Regions from separate parts of the Georgenia halophila genome, predicted to be linked through region 2. Evidence: riboswitches for the same ligand, from Rfam matches in the RefSeq annotation. Region 2 holds a riboswitch; each other region holds the start of a gene.
The links. Region 2 has a riboswitch for ZMP and ZTP ahead of glyA (serine hydroxymethyltransferase). Riboswitches for the same ligand answer to the same signal wherever they lie in the genome.
Positions count from the first base shown of each region.

Region 1: linked by a shared signal. The riboswitch ahead of glyA (serine hydroxymethyltransferase) and the one ahead of glyA (serine hydroxymethyltransferase) in region 2 are both predicted to bind ZMP and ZTP.
Region 3: linked by a shared signal. The riboswitch ahead of purH (bifunctional phosphoribosylaminoimidazolecarboxamide formyltransferase/IMP cyclohydrolase) and the one ahead of glyA (serine hydroxymethyltransferase) in region 2 are both predicted to bind ZMP and ZTP.

Region 1 covers NZ_BAABGN010000002.1:266,324-272,743, reverse strand. Annotated here, with positions in the region: gene ABD907_RS02875 (FG-GAP-like repeat-containing protein) at 1-223, shown strand, start outside; gene ABD907_RS02870 (right-handed parallel beta-helix repeat-containing protein) at 351-1,670, shown strand; gene ABD907_RS02865 (GNAT family N-acetyltransferase) at 1,713-2,237, shown strand; ZMP/ZTP riboswitch at 2,293-2,379, shown strand; gene glyA (serine hydroxymethyltransferase) at 2,424-3,722, shown strand; gene ABD907_RS02855 (bifunctional methylenetetrahydrofolate dehydrogenase/methenyltetrahydrofolate cyclohydrolase) at 3,719-4,600, shown strand; gene ABD907_RS02850 (exodeoxyribonuclease III) at 4,696-5,514, shown strand; gene ABD907_RS02845 (class I SAM-dependent methyltransferase) at 5,582-6,298, opposite strand; gene ABD907_RS02840 (helix-turn-helix domain-containing protein) at 6,415-6,420, shown strand, end outside.
Region 2 covers NZ_BAABGN010000004.1:266,098-272,517, forward strand. Annotated here, with positions in the region: gene ABD907_RS06695 (helix-turn-helix domain-containing protein) at 1-232, opposite strand, end outside; gene ABD907_RS06700 (class I SAM-dependent methyltransferase) at 349-1,065, shown strand; gene ABD907_RS06705 (exodeoxyribonuclease III) at 1,133-1,951, opposite strand; gene ABD907_RS06710 (bifunctional methylenetetrahydrofolate dehydrogenase/methenyltetrahydrofolate cyclohydrolase) at 2,047-2,928, opposite strand; gene glyA (serine hydroxymethyltransferase) at 2,925-4,223, opposite strand; ZMP/ZTP riboswitch at 4,268-4,354, opposite strand; gene ABD907_RS06720 (GNAT family N-acetyltransferase) at 4,410-4,934, opposite strand; gene ABD907_RS06725 (right-handed parallel beta-helix repeat-containing protein) at 4,977-6,296, opposite strand.
Region 3 covers NZ_BAABGN010000002.1:324,704-331,123, forward strand. Annotated here, with positions in the region: gene ABD907_RS02940 (NAD(P)/FAD-dependent oxidoreductase) at 1-823, shown strand, start outside; gene ABD907_RS02945 (hypothetical protein) at 923-1,348, opposite strand; gene purH (bifunctional phosphoribosylaminoimidazolecarboxamide formyltransferase/IMP cyclohydrolase) at 1,471-3,123, opposite strand; ZMP/ZTP riboswitch at 3,179-3,269, opposite strand; gene purN (phosphoribosylglycinamide formyltransferase) at 3,317-3,952, opposite strand; gene ABD907_RS02960 (hypothetical protein) at 3,995-4,477, shown strand; gene ABD907_RS02965 (cell division protein PerM) at 4,550-6,142, opposite strand; gene ABD907_RS02970 (helix-turn-helix domain-containing protein) at 6,171-6,383, shown strand.

The sequences.
Region 1 (6,420 bases), on a different contig from region 2:
CGGGGAGCCGTTCGGCGAGACCGGCCTGGTCACCCAGCGCGACTCCGGCCACTGGCAGGACCAGAAGGGCGGCCCCCGTGACCCTCAGCCCGGCAACGGCGGCGCCGGCGGCGCCGGCGGCGCCGGCGGCACGGCCGGCACCGGAGGCACCGGCGGCTCGGTCGAGGCGGATGACGGCTCGACGCACCCGGGCAACGGGAAGGGCCGGGGCAAGAAGCCGTGATGCGGGGGACGGGCCGCGAGCCAGGCCGTGCAAGTACGGCGTCGAATCGGCCACGGGCGGCCACGACCGGTCCTACGCTTGGACCGGGCAGGTGACCGCGACGGCGGTCCGTCGGGGGGAGTGCCTGGTGAGGAGACTTGCGGCGATCGCCGCGATGGCCGTGCTGCTCGCCGGCTGTGGTGGCGACGTGCAGCCGTCGGCCGGTGCCGGCAAGGCGGTGGAGACGGCGACCCGGGCGACTGCTGCGGCCGAGCGCGACGTGTGCGCCGTGCCCGTCGCGATCGTCGTAGACGCCGTGCAGGGCTACGTCGGCTCCTTCGGCACCGAACAGCTCGCCGAGGGGCAGACGGCGACGTCGCCGGTCGGATCCGCCGACAAGCCCGGGTCCGAGAAGGCGGCCTCGAGCGACGAGCCCCCCGCCGACGTCCTCTCCGACGCCGTCGCCGAGGCGCAGCGGGTCGCCGCGAAGGTCCGGTGCGCCGACGCCGACCTCGCCGCCGGCATCGCGGAGGGCCTCGAGACCGTGAGCGCCGACGGCGCGGTCGCGACCGCCGTCCGGGACCGGACGATCGCCACGATGACGGGCGCCGCGGCACCCGACCTCCCGCTCACGCCCGACGACGACCTCTCCCTCGCGGTCGCCGCCACCGAGTCCGGCGGCGTGATCGAGCTCGGCGCCGGCACGTGGGACCTCACGGAGCCGGTCGTGCTCCTCGGCGGGGTCACCCTCCGCGGCGCGGGCCCGGAGCGTACGGTCCTGAGATCGTCGGCACCGGAGGCGACGATCCTCGTCGCGACGGCCGACCGCGTGGAGCTGCGGTCGCTCGCGCTCGAGCGCGACCGCGCGGCCGTCGGGTCCGTGGTGGTCGGCGGCCCCTCGGCGTCGCTCGTGGTGGAGGACGCGGTGCTCAGCGGCGCGGTCGGCGACGAGAGCAGCGGCGGGGCGGGCATCCACATGTCCGCCCAGGGCGAGCAGGGTTCCGGCCGCGGCACCACCCTCGAGATCACCGACTCGGTCCTCCGGGACAACGGTTGGGCGGGGATCGCGGTGACGGGTGGGCACCGCGCCTCGGTCCTCGGCGCGACGTTCGAGGCGAACGGCCAGTGCGGCATCTGCTTCCTCGGCGCGGCCACCGGCTCCGTCGAGGACAGCACCTTCGACGGCAACACGGTCGGGTTCTACGCCGGCGACACGGCGTCCCCCGTCCTGACCGGCTCGACGATCACCGGGGGCGAGGCGGGCATCCAGGTCGGCGGCACCGCCGTCGCGGCGCTCGAGTCCACCACGATCCGTGGCAGCGGCCGTGCTGCGGTCATCTACACCGGGCAGGGCGGCGGCAGTGTCACAGGCCTGGTGTGCGAGCAGGTCGAGCACGGCATCGCCGTCGGTCCGGAGAGCACCCCGATACCGGGCGAGAACGCGTGCACCATCGCCTTCGCCGACTGATTCCGTGCGCGGACATCTGTGACCGGATGCCAAACTGTGCCCATGGACGACGTCAGGATCGACCTCATCACCGCCGACGGGGCCGGTGAGCTGCTCACCGTGCGGCGGGCGGCCTTCGTGACGGAGGCGCAGCTGTACGGCGACCCGAACCTGCCGGCGCTGACGCAGACGCTCACCGAGCTGGTGGCCGACATCGAGCGGGCCGACGTCGTCACGCTCGGCGCATGGCTCGGGCACCGTCTCGTGGGCTCGATACGCGTCGAGCTGGAGGCGGAGAAGGCCACGCTGGGGCGGCTCGCGGTCGTGCCGGACCTGCAGGGCCGGGGCATCGGCACCAAGCTGCTCATGGCCGTGCTGACGTACCTGCCCGAGCAGACCAAGGAGGTCTGGGTCTTCACCGGGCAGGACTCCAAGCACAACCTCGCGATGTACAACAAGGCGGGTTACGAGCACCAGTTCGACCAGCACACCGGTGACCTGACCTACGCGTACCTGCGTCGCATCCTGGGCGAGGACGACCCCGACGCCGACGAGGTGCTCGGCTCGATGGACGACGCGACCGCCTGACATCTCGCGGGACGGGGTGCCGGGGTGGACGAGCTCCGCCGTCGGGTGTGTACATTGGACGTGTCGTGACTGGCGCCGGGTGGATCACCACCGGGGAGCGACACGAGCAGCACCCCTGAGGTCGTACGCCTGGGCCGAGGGTCACCAGTGGAATACCACGCGCACGTGTGACCTTCGGAGGGAAGTATGAGCCAAACCACGACAAGGACTCCCGTGGCAGACCAGTCGCTCGCCGAGCTGGACCCCGAGATCGCGGCCGTCCTCGGCGGCGAGCTGGACCGCCAGCGCGGCACCCTCGAGATGATCGCCAGCGAGAACTTCGTGCCGCGCGCGGTTCTCGAGGCCCAGGGCTCCGTCCTGACCAACAAGTACGCCGAGGGCTATCCAGGCCGGCGCTACTACGGCGGCTGCGAGCAGGTCGACATCGCCGAGAACCTCGCCATCTCCCGCGCCTCCGCCCTCTTCGGCGCCGAGTACGCCAACGTCCAGCCGCACTCCGGAGCACAGGCCAACGCCGCCGTGCTGCACGCGCTCGCCGAGCCCGGTGACCCCGTCCTCGGCATGTCGCTCGCGCACGGCGGGCACCTCACCCACGGGATGAAGCTCAACTTCTCCGGCAAGCTGTACGACGTCTCCGCCTACGGCGTGGATCCCGACACCCACCGCGTCGACATGGACCTCGTCCGCCAGGCGGCGCTCGAGACCCGCCCGAAGGTCATCATCGCCGGGTGGTCCGCCTACCCGCGCCAGCTCGACTTCGGGGCGTTCCGGGAGGTCGCCGACGAGGTCGGCGCCTACCTGTGGACCGACATGGCGCACTTCGCCGGGCTGGTCGCGGCGGGCCTCCACCCGAACCCGGTGGCCGTCTCCGACGTCGTGTCCTCCACCGTCCACAAGACCCTCGGGGGGCCTCGCTCCGGTGTGCTCCTGGCCCAGGACAAGGAACGGTGGGCCAAGCGGCTCGACTCCGCCGTCTTCCCCGGGCAGCAGGGCGGACCGCTCATGCACGCGGTGGCCGCCAAGGCCGTGGCCTTCAAGCTGGCCGCCGGCGAGGAGTTCGCCGAGCGGCAGGAGCGCACGCTCGAGGGCGCCCGGATCCTCGCCGAGCGGCTGACCGCGCCCGACGTGCGCGGCGCGGGCGTCTCGGTCCTCACCGGTGGCACCGACGTCCACCTGGTCCTCGTCGACCTGCGGGACTCCGCGCTCGACGGCCGCCAGGCCGAGGACCTCCTCCACGACGCCGGCATCACCGTCAACCGCAACGCCGTGCCGAACGACCCGCGGCCGCCGCGAGTGACCTCCGGCCTGCGCATCGGCACACCCGCGCTGGCCACCCGCGGCTTCGGCGCGGCAGAGTTCTCGGAGGTGGCTGACATCATCGCCACCACCCTTCGCGACGGCTCGGCCACGGACGTCCTCGGCATGCGTGCCCGGGTCCGGGCCCTGACCGACAACTTCCCCCTCTACCCAGGACTGGACCAGTGACGGCACAGACTCTCGACGGCAAGGCGACAGCGGCAACGATCAAGGCGGAACTCACCGAGCGGGTCACCGCGCTCCGGGAGAGGGGCATCACGCCCGGCCTGGGCACCGTGCTCGTCGGTGACGACCCGGGCTCGAAGGCCTACGTGGGCGGCAAGCACCGCGACTGCGCCGAGGTCGGCATCTCCTCCATCCGCGAGGACCTGCCGGCGGACGCCAGCCAGGCCGACGTCGAGGCCGCCGTCGCGCGCCTGAACGCGGACCCGGCGTGCACCGGATACATCGTGCAGCTGCCCCTGCCGAAGGGCGTCGACGCCAACCGCGTGCTCGAGCTCATCGACCCGGGCAAGGACGCCGACGGTCTTCACCCGACCAACCTCGGTCGCCTCGTCCTGCGGGTCGCGGAGGAGATCACCTCCCCGCTGCCGTGCACGCCACGCGCCGTGCTCGAGCTGCTCGACCGGTACGGCATCGACCTGGCAGGCAAGGACGTGTGCGTCGTCGGGCGGGGCACCACGGTGGGCCGCTCCATCGGGCTGCTCCTCACCCGCAAGACCATCAACGCGACGGTGACGTTGACCCACACCGGCACCCGCGACCTGGCCTCGCACGTGCGCAACGCCGACGTGATCGTCGCCGCGGCGGGCAGCCCGGGAATCGTCACGCCCGACATGGTCAAGGCCGGCGCCGTCGTCCTCGACGTGGGCGTCTCGCGCGTCGAGGACCCCGAGACCGGCAAGGCCAGGCTGCGCGGGGACGTGGCCGACGGCGCTGCGGAGGTCGCGTCGTGGCTGTCGCCGAACCCCGGCGGCGTCGGGCCGATGACCCGCGCGATGCTGCTGGCCAACGTCGTCGACTCTGCGGAGCGCCAGGCCGGCTGACCCGCGACGGTCGGGCGGCGTGACAATCGGCACTCATGCCCGGAAATCGTCGGACCGGGGGCCGACGCGCCTGCCGTATCGGTCACGATTGAGGCATGCGAATCGCCTCCGTCAACGTCAACGGCATCCGCGCTGCCTACAAGCGCGGGATGGGTAGCTGGCTCGACGATCGCCGACCCGAGGTCCTGCTCCTGCAGGAGGTTCGCGCGACCGACGAGATCCTCGAGAACCACCTCGGCCACGAGTGGACGACGGCGCACCACGCCAGCGATTTCAAGGGGCGTGCCGGGGTCGCGGTGGCCAGTCGCCTGCCCGCCCGGGCGGTCCGGGTGGGCCTCGGCAACGGGGTCCCGGAGGCCGCCGTGGACACGGGCCGCTGGGTCGAGATGGACCTGGACGCTCCCGGCTCGGACCGTCCGCTGACGGCGGTCTCGGTCTACCTGCACTCCGGCACGGCGGGCACCGAGAAGATGGACCTGAAGTACGCGCACCTCGAGAAGGTCACCGCGCGGCTCTCGGAGCTCGCGCGGCAGGCGGCGGCGGGGGAGCGGGACGTCATCGTCGGCGGCGACGTCAACGTCGCCCACCGCGAGCCCGACATCAAGAACTGGAAGGGCAACTACAACAAGAACTCCGGTGCGCTCGACGGCGAGATCGCCTACCTCGACCGGTGGTTCGACGACCTCGGCTGGGTCGACGTCGGCCGGCGCCTCGGTGGTGACGGGCCGGGTCCGTTCACGTGGTGGTCCTGGCGCGGCAAGGCCTTCGACAACGACGCCGGCTGGCGTATCGACTACCAGCTGGCGACGCCGGAGCTGGCCGCGCGCGCGACATCCGCAGTGGTGGACCGTGCCCCGGCGTACGACCAGCGGTTCTCCGACCACGCGCCCGTGGTGGTCGACTACCAGATCTGAGCCCCGCGGCGGATGCGGACGCGAATTCGCCGGGCGCGGCGGCGAGCGACCGGGCGCCCGGCGGGTCTCAGGCGCGTCTCGCCTGCACGATGGTGACGGGACCGGAGCGGTGGTCGAGGTGCTCGGTCTCGCGGGCGTCGCGCAGCCCGGCCGCGTCCAGCAGCTCCGCCAGGGAGCCGTCGACGTTCCGCGAGACGTGCGGGCTCCCGGTCCGGCGGCGGCGCAGGCCGTGCCGGTGCGCGTGGCCGTGGCCGTGACCTGCGCCGTCGCCGGGGCCACCGAAGTCGAGGATCGTGACCATTCCACCAGGCCGCAGCACCCGGGCGACGTCTCGGGCGAAACCCGTCCGGCCGTCGTCGTCCACGTGGTGCATGGCCAGCGACGAGATCACGTGGTCGAACGAGGCCTGCGCCCCGGGCAGCCGGTCCGCGTACCCCTGCACGAGGGTCAGCGGGACGCCGCGCCGCACGGCCTTGCGTGCGGCCCGGCGCAAGGCGCGGCCGTCGGGGTCGAGGCCGGTCACTCTGGCGCCCGGCACCGCATCGAGCACGGCGAGCGCCAGATTGCCCGTGCCGCAGCCGACGTCGAGGACGACCTGGCCGGCGGTGATACCCGCCCGGGTGACGGCCCGCCGGTGGAGCGCCCGGATGCCGGCGAACCGGCTGAACGCGTCGTAGAACGGGAGCAGCCATTCCTTGCCCGTGCCGGGCAGGAATGTTCGCTCACGCTCCTGTGGGCTGCGCTGGTCAAGAATCCGAACGTTCGCCGTGCTGGTCATCTTCATCGTCTCTGTCTGCTACCCATCGCTCGTGCCTGTGCCGTGCCGGAACGTGGTAGACCGGCTGTCTTGCTGCACAGCCTCGCTCGCCGAGCCTCGCCGGGACAGGACGGATGTCGGACATGACC
Region 2 (6,420 bases):
CGCCGATCGAGACCGTGCCGCTTCCCTCCTCGACGTAGACGAGGACGAGGAAGTCGTGCGCGTGGCGGTGGTCGGACGGCAGGTCGGACGTGTCGTGATCGACGTGGACCACAGACACCGGTGCCACGCCGGGACGTGCGTCGTAGCGGAAGACCGGGGTGCCGTCCGAGCGCACCGTGCGCAGGCGACCGACCGGTCCGGCGGACGTACCGCCCGAAGATCGTCCGGTCATGTCCGACATCCGTCCTGTCCCGGCGAGGCTCGGCGAGCGAGGCTGTGCAGCAAGACAGCCGGTCTACCACGTTCCGGCACGGCACAGGCACGAGCGATGGGTAGCAGACAGAGACGATGAAGATGACCAGCACGGCGAACGTTCGGATTCTTGACCAGCGCAGCCCACAGGAGCGTGAGCGAACATTCCTGCCCGGCACGGGCAAGGAATGGCTGCTCCCGTTCTACGACGCGTTCAGCCGGTTCGCCGGCATCCGGGCGCTCCACCGGCGGGCCGTCACCCGGGCGGGTATCACCGCCGGCCAGGTCGTCCTCGACGTCGGCTGCGGCACGGGCAATCTGGCGCTCGCCGTGCTCGATGCGGTGCCGGGCGCCAGAGTGACCGGCCTCGACCCCGACGGCCGCGCCTTGCGCCGGGCCGCACGCAAGGCCGTGCGGCGCGGCGTCCCGCTGACCCTCGTGCAGGGGTACGCGGACCGGCTGCCCGGGGCGCAGGCCTCGTTCGACCACGTGATCTCGTCGCTGGCCATGCACCACGTGGACGACGACGGCCGGACGGGTTTCGCCCGAGACGTCGCCCGGGTGCTGCGGCCTGGTGGAATGGTCACGATCCTCGACTTCGGTGGCCCCGGCGACGGCGCAGGTCACGGCCACGGCCACGCGCACCGGCACGGCCTGCGCCGCCGCCGGACCGGGAGCCCGCACGTCTCGCGGAACGTCGACGGCTCCCTGGCGGAGCTGCTGGACGCGGCCGGGCTGCGCGACGCCCGCGAGACCGAGCACCTCGACCACCGCTCCGGTCCCGTCACCATCGTGCAGGCGAGACGCGCCTGAGACCCGCCGGGCGCCCGGTCGCTCGCCGCCGCGCCCGGCGAATTCGCGTCCGCATCCGCCGCGGGGCTCAGATCTGGTAGTCGACCACCACGGGCGCGTGGTCGGAGAACCGCTGGTCGTACGCCGGGGCACGGTCCACCACTGCGGATGTCGCGCGCGCGGCCAGCTCCGGCGTCGCCAGCTGGTAGTCGATACGCCAGCCGGCGTCGTTGTCGAAGGCCTTGCCGCGCCAGGACCACCACGTGAACGGACCCGGCCCGTCACCACCGAGGCGCCGGCCGACGTCGACCCAGCCGAGGTCGTCGAACCACCGGTCGAGGTAGGCGATCTCGCCGTCGAGCGCACCGGAGTTCTTGTTGTAGTTGCCCTTCCAGTTCTTGATGTCGGGCTCGCGGTGGGCGACGTTGACGTCGCCGCCGACGATGACGTCCCGCTCCCCCGCCGCCGCCTGCCGCGCGAGCTCCGAGAGCCGCGCGGTGACCTTCTCGAGGTGCGCGTACTTCAGGTCCATCTTCTCGGTGCCCGCCGTGCCGGAGTGCAGGTAGACCGAGACCGCCGTCAGCGGACGGTCCGAGCCGGGAGCGTCCAGGTCCATCTCGACCCAGCGGCCCGTGTCCACGGCGGCCTCCGGGACCCCGTTGCCGAGGCCCACCCGGACCGCCCGGGCGGGCAGGCGACTGGCCACCGCGACCCCGGCACGCCCCTTGAAATCGCTGGCGTGGTGCGCCGTCGTCCACTCGTGGCCGAGGTGGTTCTCGAGGATCTCGTCGGTCGCGCGAACCTCCTGCAGGAGCAGGACCTCGGGTCGGCGATCGTCGAGCCAGCTACCCATCCCGCGCTTGTAGGCAGCGCGGATGCCGTTGACGTTGACGGAGGCGATTCGCATGCCTCAATCGTGACCGATACGGCAGGCGCGTCGGCCCCCGGTCCGACGATTTCCGGGCATGAGTGCCGATTGTCACGCCGCCCGACCGTCGCGGGTCAGCCGGCCTGGCGCTCCGCAGAGTCGACGACGTTGGCCAGCAGCATCGCGCGGGTCATCGGCCCGACGCCGCCGGGGTTCGGCGACAGCCACGACGCGACCTCCGCAGCGCCGTCGGCCACGTCCCCGCGCAGCCTGGCCTTGCCGGTCTCGGGGTCCTCGACGCGCGAGACGCCCACGTCGAGGACGACGGCGCCGGCCTTGACCATGTCGGGCGTGACGATTCCCGGGCTGCCCGCCGCGGCGACGATCACGTCGGCGTTGCGCACGTGCGAGGCCAGGTCGCGGGTGCCGGTGTGGGTCAACGTCACCGTCGCGTTGATGGTCTTGCGGGTGAGGAGCAGCCCGATGGAGCGGCCCACCGTGGTGCCCCGCCCGACGACGCACACGTCCTTGCCTGCCAGGTCGATGCCGTACCGGTCGAGCAGCTCGAGCACGGCGCGTGGCGTGCACGGCAGCGGGGAGGTGATCTCCTCCGCGACCCGCAGGACGAGGCGACCGAGGTTGGTCGGGTGAAGACCGTCGGCGTCCTTGCCCGGGTCGATGAGCTCGAGCACGCGGTTGGCGTCGACGCCCTTCGGCAGGGGCAGCTGCACGATGTATCCGGTGCACGCCGGGTCCGCGTTCAGGCGCGCGACGGCGGCCTCGACGTCGGCCTGGCTGGCGTCCGCCGGCAGGTCCTCGCGGATGGAGGAGATGCCGACCTCGGCGCAGTCGCGGTGCTTGCCGCCCACGTAGGCCTTCGAGCCCGGGTCGTCACCGACGAGCACGGTGCCCAGGCCGGGCGTGATGCCCCTCTCCCGGAGCGCGGTGACCCGCTCGGTGAGTTCCGCCTTGATCGTTGCCGCTGTCGCCTTGCCGTCGAGAGTCTGTGCCGTCACTGGTCCAGTCCTGGGTAGAGGGGGAAGTTGTCGGTCAGGGCCCGGACCCGGGCACGCATGCCGAGGACGTCCGTGGCCGAGCCGTCGCGAAGGGTGGTGGCGATGATGTCAGCCACCTCCGAGAACTCTGCCGCGCCGAAGCCGCGGGTGGCCAGCGCGGGTGTGCCGATGCGCAGGCCGGAGGTCACTCGCGGCGGCCGCGGGTCGTTCGGCACGGCGTTGCGGTTGACGGTGATGCCGGCGTCGTGGAGGAGGTCCTCGGCCTGGCGGCCGTCGAGCGCGGAGTCCCGCAGGTCGACGAGGACCAGGTGGACGTCGGTGCCACCGGTGAGGACCGAGACGCCCGCGCCGCGCACGTCGGGCGCGGTCAGCCGCTCGGCGAGGATCCGGGCGCCCTCGAGCGTGCGCTCCTGCCGCTCGGCGAACTCCTCGCCGGCGGCCAGCTTGAAGGCCACGGCCTTGGCGGCCACCGCGTGCATGAGCGGTCCGCCCTGCTGCCCGGGGAAGACGGCGGAGTCGAGCCGCTTGGCCCACCGTTCCTTGTCCTGGGCCAGGAGCACACCGGAGCGAGGCCCCCCGAGGGTCTTGTGGACGGTGGAGGACACGACGTCGGAGACGGCCACCGGGTTCGGGTGGAGGCCCGCCGCGACCAGCCCGGCGAAGTGCGCCATGTCGGTCCACAGGTAGGCGCCGACCTCGTCGGCGACCTCCCGGAACGCCCCGAAGTCGAGCTGGCGCGGGTAGGCGGACCACCCGGCGATGATGACCTTCGGGCGGGTCTCGAGCGCCGCCTGGCGGACGAGGTCCATGTCGACGCGGTGGGTGTCGGGATCCACGCCGTAGGCGGAGACGTCGTACAGCTTGCCGGAGAAGTTGAGCTTCATCCCGTGGGTGAGGTGCCCGCCGTGCGCGAGCGACATGCCGAGGACGGGGTCACCGGGCTCGGCGAGCGCGTGCAGCACGGCGGCGTTGGCCTGTGCTCCGGAGTGCGGCTGGACGTTGGCGTACTCGGCGCCGAAGAGGGCGGAGGCGCGGGAGATGGCGAGGTTCTCGGCGATGTCGACCTGCTCGCAGCCGCCGTAGTAGCGCCGGCCTGGATAGCCCTCGGCGTACTTGTTGGTCAGGACGGAGCCCTGGGCCTCGAGAACCGCGCGCGGCACGAAGTTCTCGCTGGCGATCATCTCGAGGGTGCCGCGCTGGCGGTCCAGCTCGCCGCCGAGGACGGCCGCGATCTCGGGGTCCAGCTCGGCGAGCGACTGGTCTGCCACGGGAGTCCTTGTCGTGGTTTGGCTCATACTTCCCTCCGAAGGTCACACGTGCGCGTGGTATTCCACTGGTGACCCTCGGCCCAGGCGTACGACCTCAGGGGTGCTGCTCGTGTCGCTCCCCGGTGGTGATCCACCCGGCGCCAGTCACGACACGTCCAATGTACACACCCGACGGCGGAGCTCGTCCACCCCGGCACCCCGTCCCGCGAGATGTCAGGCGGTCGCGTCGTCCATCGAGCCGAGCACCTCGTCGGCGTCGGGGTCGTCCTCGCCCAGGATGCGACGCAGGTACGCGTAGGTCAGGTCACCGGTGTGCTGGTCGAACTGGTGCTCGTAACCCGCCTTGTTGTACATCGCGAGGTTGTGCTTGGAGTCCTGCCCGGTGAAGACCCAGACCTCCTTGGTCTGCTCGGGCAGGTACGTCAGCACGGCCATGAGCAGCTTGGTGCCGATGCCCCGGCCCTGCAGGTCCGGCACGACCGCGAGCCGCCCCAGCGTGGCCTTCTCCGCCTCCAGCTCGACGCGTATCGAGCCCACGAGACGGTGCCCGAGCCATGCGCCGAGCGTGACGACGTCGGCCCGCTCGATGTCGGCCACCAGCTCGGTGAGCGTCTGCGTCAGCGCCGGCAGGTTCGGGTCGCCGTACAGCTGCGCCTCCGTCACGAAGGCCGCCCGCCGCACGGTGAGCAGCTCACCGGCCCCGTCGGCGGTGATGAGGTCGATCCTGACGTCGTCCATGGGCACAGTTTGGCATCCGGTCACAGATGTCCGCGCACGGAATCAGTCGGCGAAGGCGATGGTGCACGCGTTCTCGCCCGGTATCGGGGTGCTCTCCGGACCGACGGCGATGCCGTGCTCGACCTGCTCGCACACCAGGCCTGTGACACTGCCGCCGCCCTGCCCGGTGTAGATGACCGCAGCACGGCCGCTGCCACGGATCGTGGTGGACTCGAGCGCCGCGACGGCGGTGCCGCCGACCTGGATGCCCGCCTCGCCCCCGGTGATCGTCGAGCCGGTCAGGACGGGGGACGCCGTGTCGCCGGCGTAGAACCCGACCGTGTTGCCGTCGAAGGTGCTGTCCTCGACGGAGCCGGTGGCCGCGCCGAGGAAGCAGATGCCGCACTGGCCGTTCGCCTCGAACGTCGCGCCGAGGACCGAGGCGCGGTGCCCACCCGTCACCGCGATCCCCGCCCAACCGTTGTCCCGGAGGACCGAGTCGGTGATCTCGAGGGTGGTGCCGCGGCCGGAACCCTGCTCGCCCTGGGCGGACATGTGGATGCCCGCCCCGCCGCTGCTCTCGTCGCCGACCGCGCCGCTGAGCACCGCGTCCTCCACCACGAGCGACGCCGAGGGGCCGCCGACCACCACGGACCCGACGGCCGCGCGGTCGCGCTCGAGCGCGAGCGACCGCAGCTCCACGCGGTCGGCCGTCGCGACGAGGATCGTCGCCTCCGGTGCCGACGATCTCAGGACCGTACGCTCCGGGCCCGCGCCGCGGAGGGTGACCCCGCCGAGGAGCACGACCGGCTCCGTGAGGTCCCACGTGCCGGCGCCGAGCTCGATCACGCCGCCGGACTCGGTGGCGGCGACCGCGAGGGAGAGGTCGTCGTCGGGCGTGAGCGGGAGGTCGGGTGCCGCGGCGCCCGTCATCGTGGCGATCGTCCGGTCCCGGACGGCGGTCGCGACCGCGCCGTCGGCGCTCACGGTCTCGAGGCCCTCCGCGATGCCGGCGGCGAGGTCGGCGTCGGCGCACCGGACCTTCGCGGCGACCCGCTGCGCCTCGGCGACGGCGTCGGAGAGGACGTCGGCGGGGGGCTCGTCGCTCGAGGCCGCCTTCTCGGACCCGGGCTTGTCGGCGGATCCGACCGGCGACGTCGCCGTCTGCCCCTCGGCGAGCTGTTCGGTGCCGAAGGAGCCGACGTAGCCCTGCACGGCGTCTACGACGATCGCGACGGGCACGGCGCACACGTCGCGCTCGGCCGCAGCAGTCGCCCGGGTCGCCGTCTCCACCGCCTTGCCGGCACCGGCCGACGGCTGCACGTCGCCACCACAGCCGGCGAGCAGCACGGCCATCGCGGCGATCGCCGCAAGTCTCCTCACCAGGCACTCCCCCCGACGGACCGCCGTCGCGGTCACCTGCCCGGTCCAAGCGTAGGACCGGTCGTGGCCGCCCGTGGCCGATTCGACGCCGTACTTGCACGGCCTGGCTCGCGGCCCGTCCCCC
Region 3 (6,420 bases), on a different contig from region 2:
GCCGGGGCGCCGCCTCGTCGTCGTCGGGGCCGGGTGGATCGGTGCCGAGGTCTCCGGACTCGCCGCGGCCCAGGGCTGCGACGTCACCGTCGTGGAGGCGGCGCCGGCGCCGTTGGCGCGGCAGGTCGGCACCGCCGTCGGGCGGCACCTGGTGCCGTGGTACGCGGAGGCAGGTGTGGACCTGCGCTGCTCGACGCCCGTCCACGACGTCCGCCCGGGCGAGGTGGAGCTGGCCGGCGGCGAGGTGCTGCCGGCCGACGTCGTCCTCGCCGCGACGGGCGTGCGGCCGGCGACCGCATGGCTCGAGGGTTCGGTCCCGCTCACGCCGGGCGGCGCGATCCCCGTCGACGCCGCAGGCCGGGTGACCGGCGCGCCACCGTCCGTCCGCGCCGTCGGCGACTGCACGGACATGACGGTGGCCGGGCTGGGCACCGTGCCCGGCGGGCACTGGGACGCCGCGCTGACCCAGCCCGCCGCCGTCGTCGCCGGTCTGCTCGGCGGCGAGCAGCCGCCGACGCCGGCGCCGTACGTGTTCTCGACCCAGTTCGGCCGCCACCTGACCCTGGTGGGCCGGTCCGGTGATGGCGCACGGGTCGTCTACCGCGGCGATCCGACGGGTCCGGCGTGGACGGCCCTCTTCGTCGAGGACCGCCCCGGCTCGACCGTGCGCCTGGTGGCCGGGTTCACCGCCGACCGGCCGCGCGACGTCGGGCCGTTGCGCCGCCTCCTCGTCGGAGGGGCCAGGCCGGCGCTGGACGTCGAGAAGGCCGCCGACCCGGCCGTTCCGCTCAAGAAGGCGCTCGCCTGGCGCGATCGCGCGTAGCCGAACGGACCAATCGGCTCCGGGCCGGCACGAGCGGTACCACCCCAGTCACATCCGACACACCAGTCCCCGAACGGTCCGTTCGGCTACGACACTCGGTCAAGGACGCCGGTAGCTGCGCGGGTCGTAGGTCGTCTTCGGGCGCTCCGGCTCGTCCGCCGCCTCGCGGAACTCCCCGGAGAATTCACCGGGAACCTCCTCGGCGAGCTCCTCGGCCGTCCCGCCGGACTCCTCGGCCGCCTCGGCGATCGACTCCATCCGCGGTGCGAGCACCTGGATGACGACCGCCGCACCGACCAGCGCACCGGCGACGGTGAGGAGCACCCGCTCGACGGAGGCCATCATGGGCGAGAGCCACGCCATCGTCATGTAGAAGCCCTCGCTCGGACTGTCGTAGCCGCCGACCTCGCCCCAGAGGGCCGGCATGCCTCGTTCGAGGAAGACCCGCCACGCGATGCTCAGCGTGAACCCGACGACGGCGAGGATCACCGCGGCGACGACGCACTTCTTGCTCGCAGGATGCACACCGGGCTCCCAACCTCGACCACAGGACCGGTCACGACGCTACGCGTGCCGCCACGCCGCCCGTGGTCGTTCCGTGACGCAGGTTCCCGCGGCTCAGTGGAAGAGACGCAGGTTCCCGCGGCTCAGTGGAAGAAGTGCCGCGTGCCGGTGAGGTACATGGTGACCCCGGCGGCCTGCGCGGCCTCCACCACGGCGTCGTCCCGCATCGACCCACCCGGCTGGACGACGGCGGTGACGCCGGCGTCGAGGAGCACCTGGAGCCCGTCGGGGAACGGGAAGAACGCGTCGGAGGCGGCCACGGCACCGTGCGTGCGCCGCGGAGCGGCCCCACCGACGTTCTCGGCTCCACCGGCGCCGTCGACGTCTGAGGCGACCTCCACGCCGAGGGTGTTGGCGCGTTCGACGGCGAGGCGGCAGGAGTCGACGCGGTTGACCTGGCCCATGCCGATGCCGACGCTCGCGCCGTCGTGGGCGACGAGGATCGCGTTGGACTTGGCCGACCGGCACGCCTTCCAGGCGAACGCCAGGTCGGCGAGCAGCTCGGGAGAGGCGGCCTCGCCTGCAGCGAGCGTCCAGGTGGAGGGGTCGTCGCCGTCGGCGTCGACGTGGTCGCGCATCTGCACGAGGATCCCGCCGCTGATCTGGCGGATCTCCGCGGGCCGCTCCCCCGTCGGCGCCGGGCAGCGCAGGACGCGGATGTTCTTCTTCGCCTGGAGGACCTCCAGCGCGCCGTCCTCGTAGTCGGGTGCGACGACGACCTCGGTGAAGACGCCGGCGACCTGGTTCGCCATCTCCACCGTGACGGGCCGGTTCGTCGCGATGACCCCGCCGAACGCGGAGACCGGGTCGCAGGCGTGCGCCTTGCGATGAGCCTCCGCGATGTCGGCCCCGACGGCGATGCCGCACGGGTTGGCGTGCTTGATGACGGCCGCGGCGGGCTCGTCGAAGGTGTACGCAGCGCGGCGTGCGGCATCGGTGTCGACGTAGTTGTTGTAAGACATCGCCTTGCCGTGGAGCTGCTCGGCGCCGGCGAGGCCGGCGGGTCCGGCGGTGTCGCGGTAGAGCGCTGCTGCCTGGTGCGGGTTCTCGCCGTAGCGCAGCGCCTCGCCCTTGTCCCAGGTCTCGCCGACGAAGTCGGGCCAACCGTCCTCGGCACCGACGTAGGACCCGGCGAACCAGTTGGCGACCGCGACGTCGTAGGCCGCGGTGTGGGCGAACGCCTCGGCGGCGAGCTGCTTGCGCTGATCGAGGGTGAATCCGCCCGCGGCCACGGCGTCGAGGGCGTCGGCGTACCGAGCGGGTGAGGTGACGATCGCGACCGAGGGGTGGTTCTTCGCCGCCGCGCGCACCATGGACGGGCCGCCGATGTCGATCTGCTCGACGCACTCGTCCGGGGTGGCGTCGGAGTCCACGGTCTCGGTGAACGGGTAGAGGTTCGAGACGACCAGGTCGAACGGCTCGATGCCGAGGTCGGCGAGCTGGTTGACGTGGGTCTCGAGGCGCCGGTCGGCGAGGATGCCGGCGTGGACCCGCGGGTGCAGCGTCTTGACCCGCCCGTCCAGGCACTCGGGGAACCCGGTGAGGTCCTCGACCTTGGTGACCGGGACGCCGACCTCGGTGATGAGCCGGGCGGAGCCGCCGGTGGAGACGAGCTCGACACCGGCCTCGTGCAGCCCGCGGACCAGGTCCTCCAGCCCGCACTTGTCGTAGACGGAGACGAGGGCGCGACGGACGGGCACGCGGTTCGAGGCGGTACCGGCGGGCTGGCTGGTCAACTGACGCTCCTGGATGTGTCGACGACGGGGCTCAGGCACCCGGACGGGCACCCGATCCCGGCACCCAGGCGTGCGGTGCGCTGCAGGGTGGTTCCGGCCGCTCCCCGGTGGTGTGCTCCACCTTCTCGCCAGTCACGGCCGGGACCCACTCTAGCGAACTAGGCGGGCGGGTGAAGCGGCGCGGTCGACCGGGTCAGGCCCCGATGCGGACCCTGCGCCCCTCGATCTGCCAGCCCTCCCGGGCCAGCCGCCCCACCAGCTCGACGAGCTGTCCGCGCTCGGCGGCCTTGATGCGTTCGGTGAGGCTCTCCACGTCGTCGTCGTCGAGAACCGGGACGGCGACCTGGGCGACGATGGCGCCGGTGTCGACCCCGGCGTCGACGAAGAAGAGCGTGGCGCCCGTGATCTTGACGCCGTAGGACAGCGCGTCCCGCGGCCCGTGCATGCCCGGGAACGCGGGCAGCAGCGAGTTGTGCGTGTTGAGGTAGCGGTCCTCGAAGCGTTCGAGGAAGAGCGGTCCGCTGAGCTTGAGGAACCCGGCCGAGACGACGAGGTCGGGGTCGTGCGCGGCAACCTGCTCGGTCAGCGCAACATCCCACGCGGCCCGGTCGTCGTGGTCGCGGACCCGCTCGACGAAGGTCGGCAAACCGGCCCGGCGAGCCAGGTCGATCCCGCCAGCACCTTCTCGGTCCGCGCCGACGGCGACCACCTGGGCGCCGTACTCCGCGTCACCGGTGGCCTCGAGCAGGGCGGCGAGGTTGGAACCTCCGCCGGAGACGAGCACGACGATCCTGGCCGGACGGCGCGTCGTGACGGAGTGGGAGTCGATCACCTGGGCGAGAGTAGTCGGCTCGTGGGACATGATGGGTTCATGCCCGACCAGCAGTCTCCGCCACCCTCACCACCCGGCAGACCGTACGGCTCGCCCCGAGACCAGCACGAGGAACCCGACGAGGAGACCCAGAAGAGGGCGATGCGCCTGGTCCGGGTCTTCGGTCTCGCGCTGCTGATCACGGTCGCCCTCTCGCTCATGGCGCCGCCGTGGCCCGTCCCGATCGTGACGGCCGTCGTGGCGGTCGGGTCGCTCGTCCTGGGCATCGTCGCCCTCGTGCGGGTGCGTTCCGCCAAGGTGCGGGGGGCCACGCCGGCGGTGCTCGCCGTCGGGCTCGTGGTGGCGGCGTTCATGGCGCTGACGATGTCCGGGCAGATCGTGCTGTGGCGCGAGTACAGCGCGTACTCCGAGTGCATGGACTCGGCGATCACGCAGCAGGCGCAGGACGGCTGCCTCGCCGAGTTCGAGAACTCGCTCCAGGAACGGATGGACGAGATGCAGCAGATGATGCAGACCGGCTGAGGCCGCACCGCGGGGCGCGGCGGGACGGCGAGCCCTTCCTCACCCAGCGCTGTCACAGGGGCGAGCCCTGCCTCAGGGACCGGCGTCGCGGGACCACGCGGACAGCGATGGTCCGCTCCAGCCCTCCCCGACTCGTGGCTCCTGCGCCGGCCCGGACAGTGCCTCTTCCGCCGGCGATGCCTCCTCCGGCGTCCCGGCGCTGCGGTCCGGGGCGGCGCCGTCCTCCTGCCGTTCTTCGCCGTCGCGGTCGGTGTCCTCGCGGTCGGCCTCCTCGCGGTGGGCGTCGTGGGCTTGCCCGGTGGCGGTCGCCACGTCCGCCGCAGCAGCGACCGGCCCGACGCTTCTGCGCCGGGAGAGCCGTTCGGAGGCCCCGGAGACCCGTTCCCGGGCACGGCGGGCGCCGAGGCCGACCAGCTCCGCCGTGCGCGGGTGCAGGACGACCACGGTCAGCAGTAGTGCCGCCCCGACCTCGGCAAGCAGCATGCCGGCCACAGCGGGCGGCTCGGCGCCGATCTCGGCCATGCGTCCCGGGCCGATTCCGCCGGACGCCGCGTACGTGAGGACCGCAGCGGCGAGGGCCACGACGACGGCGGCCAAGATCGCGGTGCCGACGGACTCCGCCAGGGCTCGTCCGGAGGCGCGCCGGTGCAGCAAGACTCCGACGATCACACCGACCGCGACGGGCACGACCACCACCCACGTCGGCCCCGGTGCCTCCGGCGAAGGCAGGCCACCGAGCAGCGGGATTGCGGGCAGGGGTGCCGGCACGGCCTCCCCGGCGGCGAAGTGTGTCCCGGCGCCGAAGGCGAACCCGGGGCCGGCGCTCCACGCCAGTGCCCACACGGCCACAGTGGGCAGGTAGAGCAGCTGGGCCGCCGTCATGACGACCAGACCGACCGGGGCGAGCATGTAGGCGTCCTGGACCATCCGGACGCGGTCCCAGCCGGTGACCAGGGCCACGACCACCAGAGCGAGGGACACCAGCGCCAGGGCCAGCAGGATCCAGCCCGCGCCGCGGAGGCCGTCACGGACCCACGCGGGAACGCCGGCCGACCATGCCGGGGCCGGCGCGCCCGAGCGGCGCGCCGCGAGCACCGTGCCGAGCGTCGACACCACCGCACCACCGAGCAGGGCACCGAGACGTCCACCCGGCGCGGCCAAGGTCGCCACCAGCACCGACAGGACGAACCCGACGACGGCGAAGGAGGCGGCCCCGTAGCCGGCGATCCGTAGCCGCCGGACGGCGGCGTAGACGACACCGACGCTCAGCAGCGTCATCCCGAGCGGCACCACGGACACCGTGCCCTCGCCGACCGTCATGTCGCCGCCGTGCGCCAGGAGCCACAGCGCGGTGCCGGTGCCCGCGGCGCTCTGCCAGGAGGCGTCGCCCAGCGCCGGAGCCGCTGCCGTTGCGATGTAGGCGGCCACGGCGGGCACGGCGACAGCGAGCCAGCTCAGCACCGCCGCCTCGACTCCGCTGACCAGCCCGCGCAGCCAGCCCTCCGGCAGCCGACCGGACCCGCCGGGTCTCGGGGCGCCGGCCGCCCGGGACGGGCGCGTCTGCGTGGTGGTGGCCATCGCCCCATCGTCGCCCCGCCGCCGCGCCAGCCCCGCCTGCCCGTGCGGCGTGTCGGGGGCGAGCTGGACGTCAACATGCGTTGACACGGCCGCAGCGTCAACCTACATTGACACCATGACGCTGACCGACACGGCTGATGCCGCCCAGAGCCCGGACCCGACCACCGGCCTCCGTGCCGTCCGCGCGCTTCGTGAGCTCGCAGAGCGGCTGGAGGTTCTCCAGGTCGAGCGTGCCCGGCAGCTCGGCTGGTCCTGGCAGGAGATCGCCGCCGAGCTGGGTGTGAGCCGGCAGGCGGTGCACAAGAAGCACGGGCGCCGACGCGCCTGACCGGCCTGACCGGCCTGACCGGCCTGACCGGCCTGAC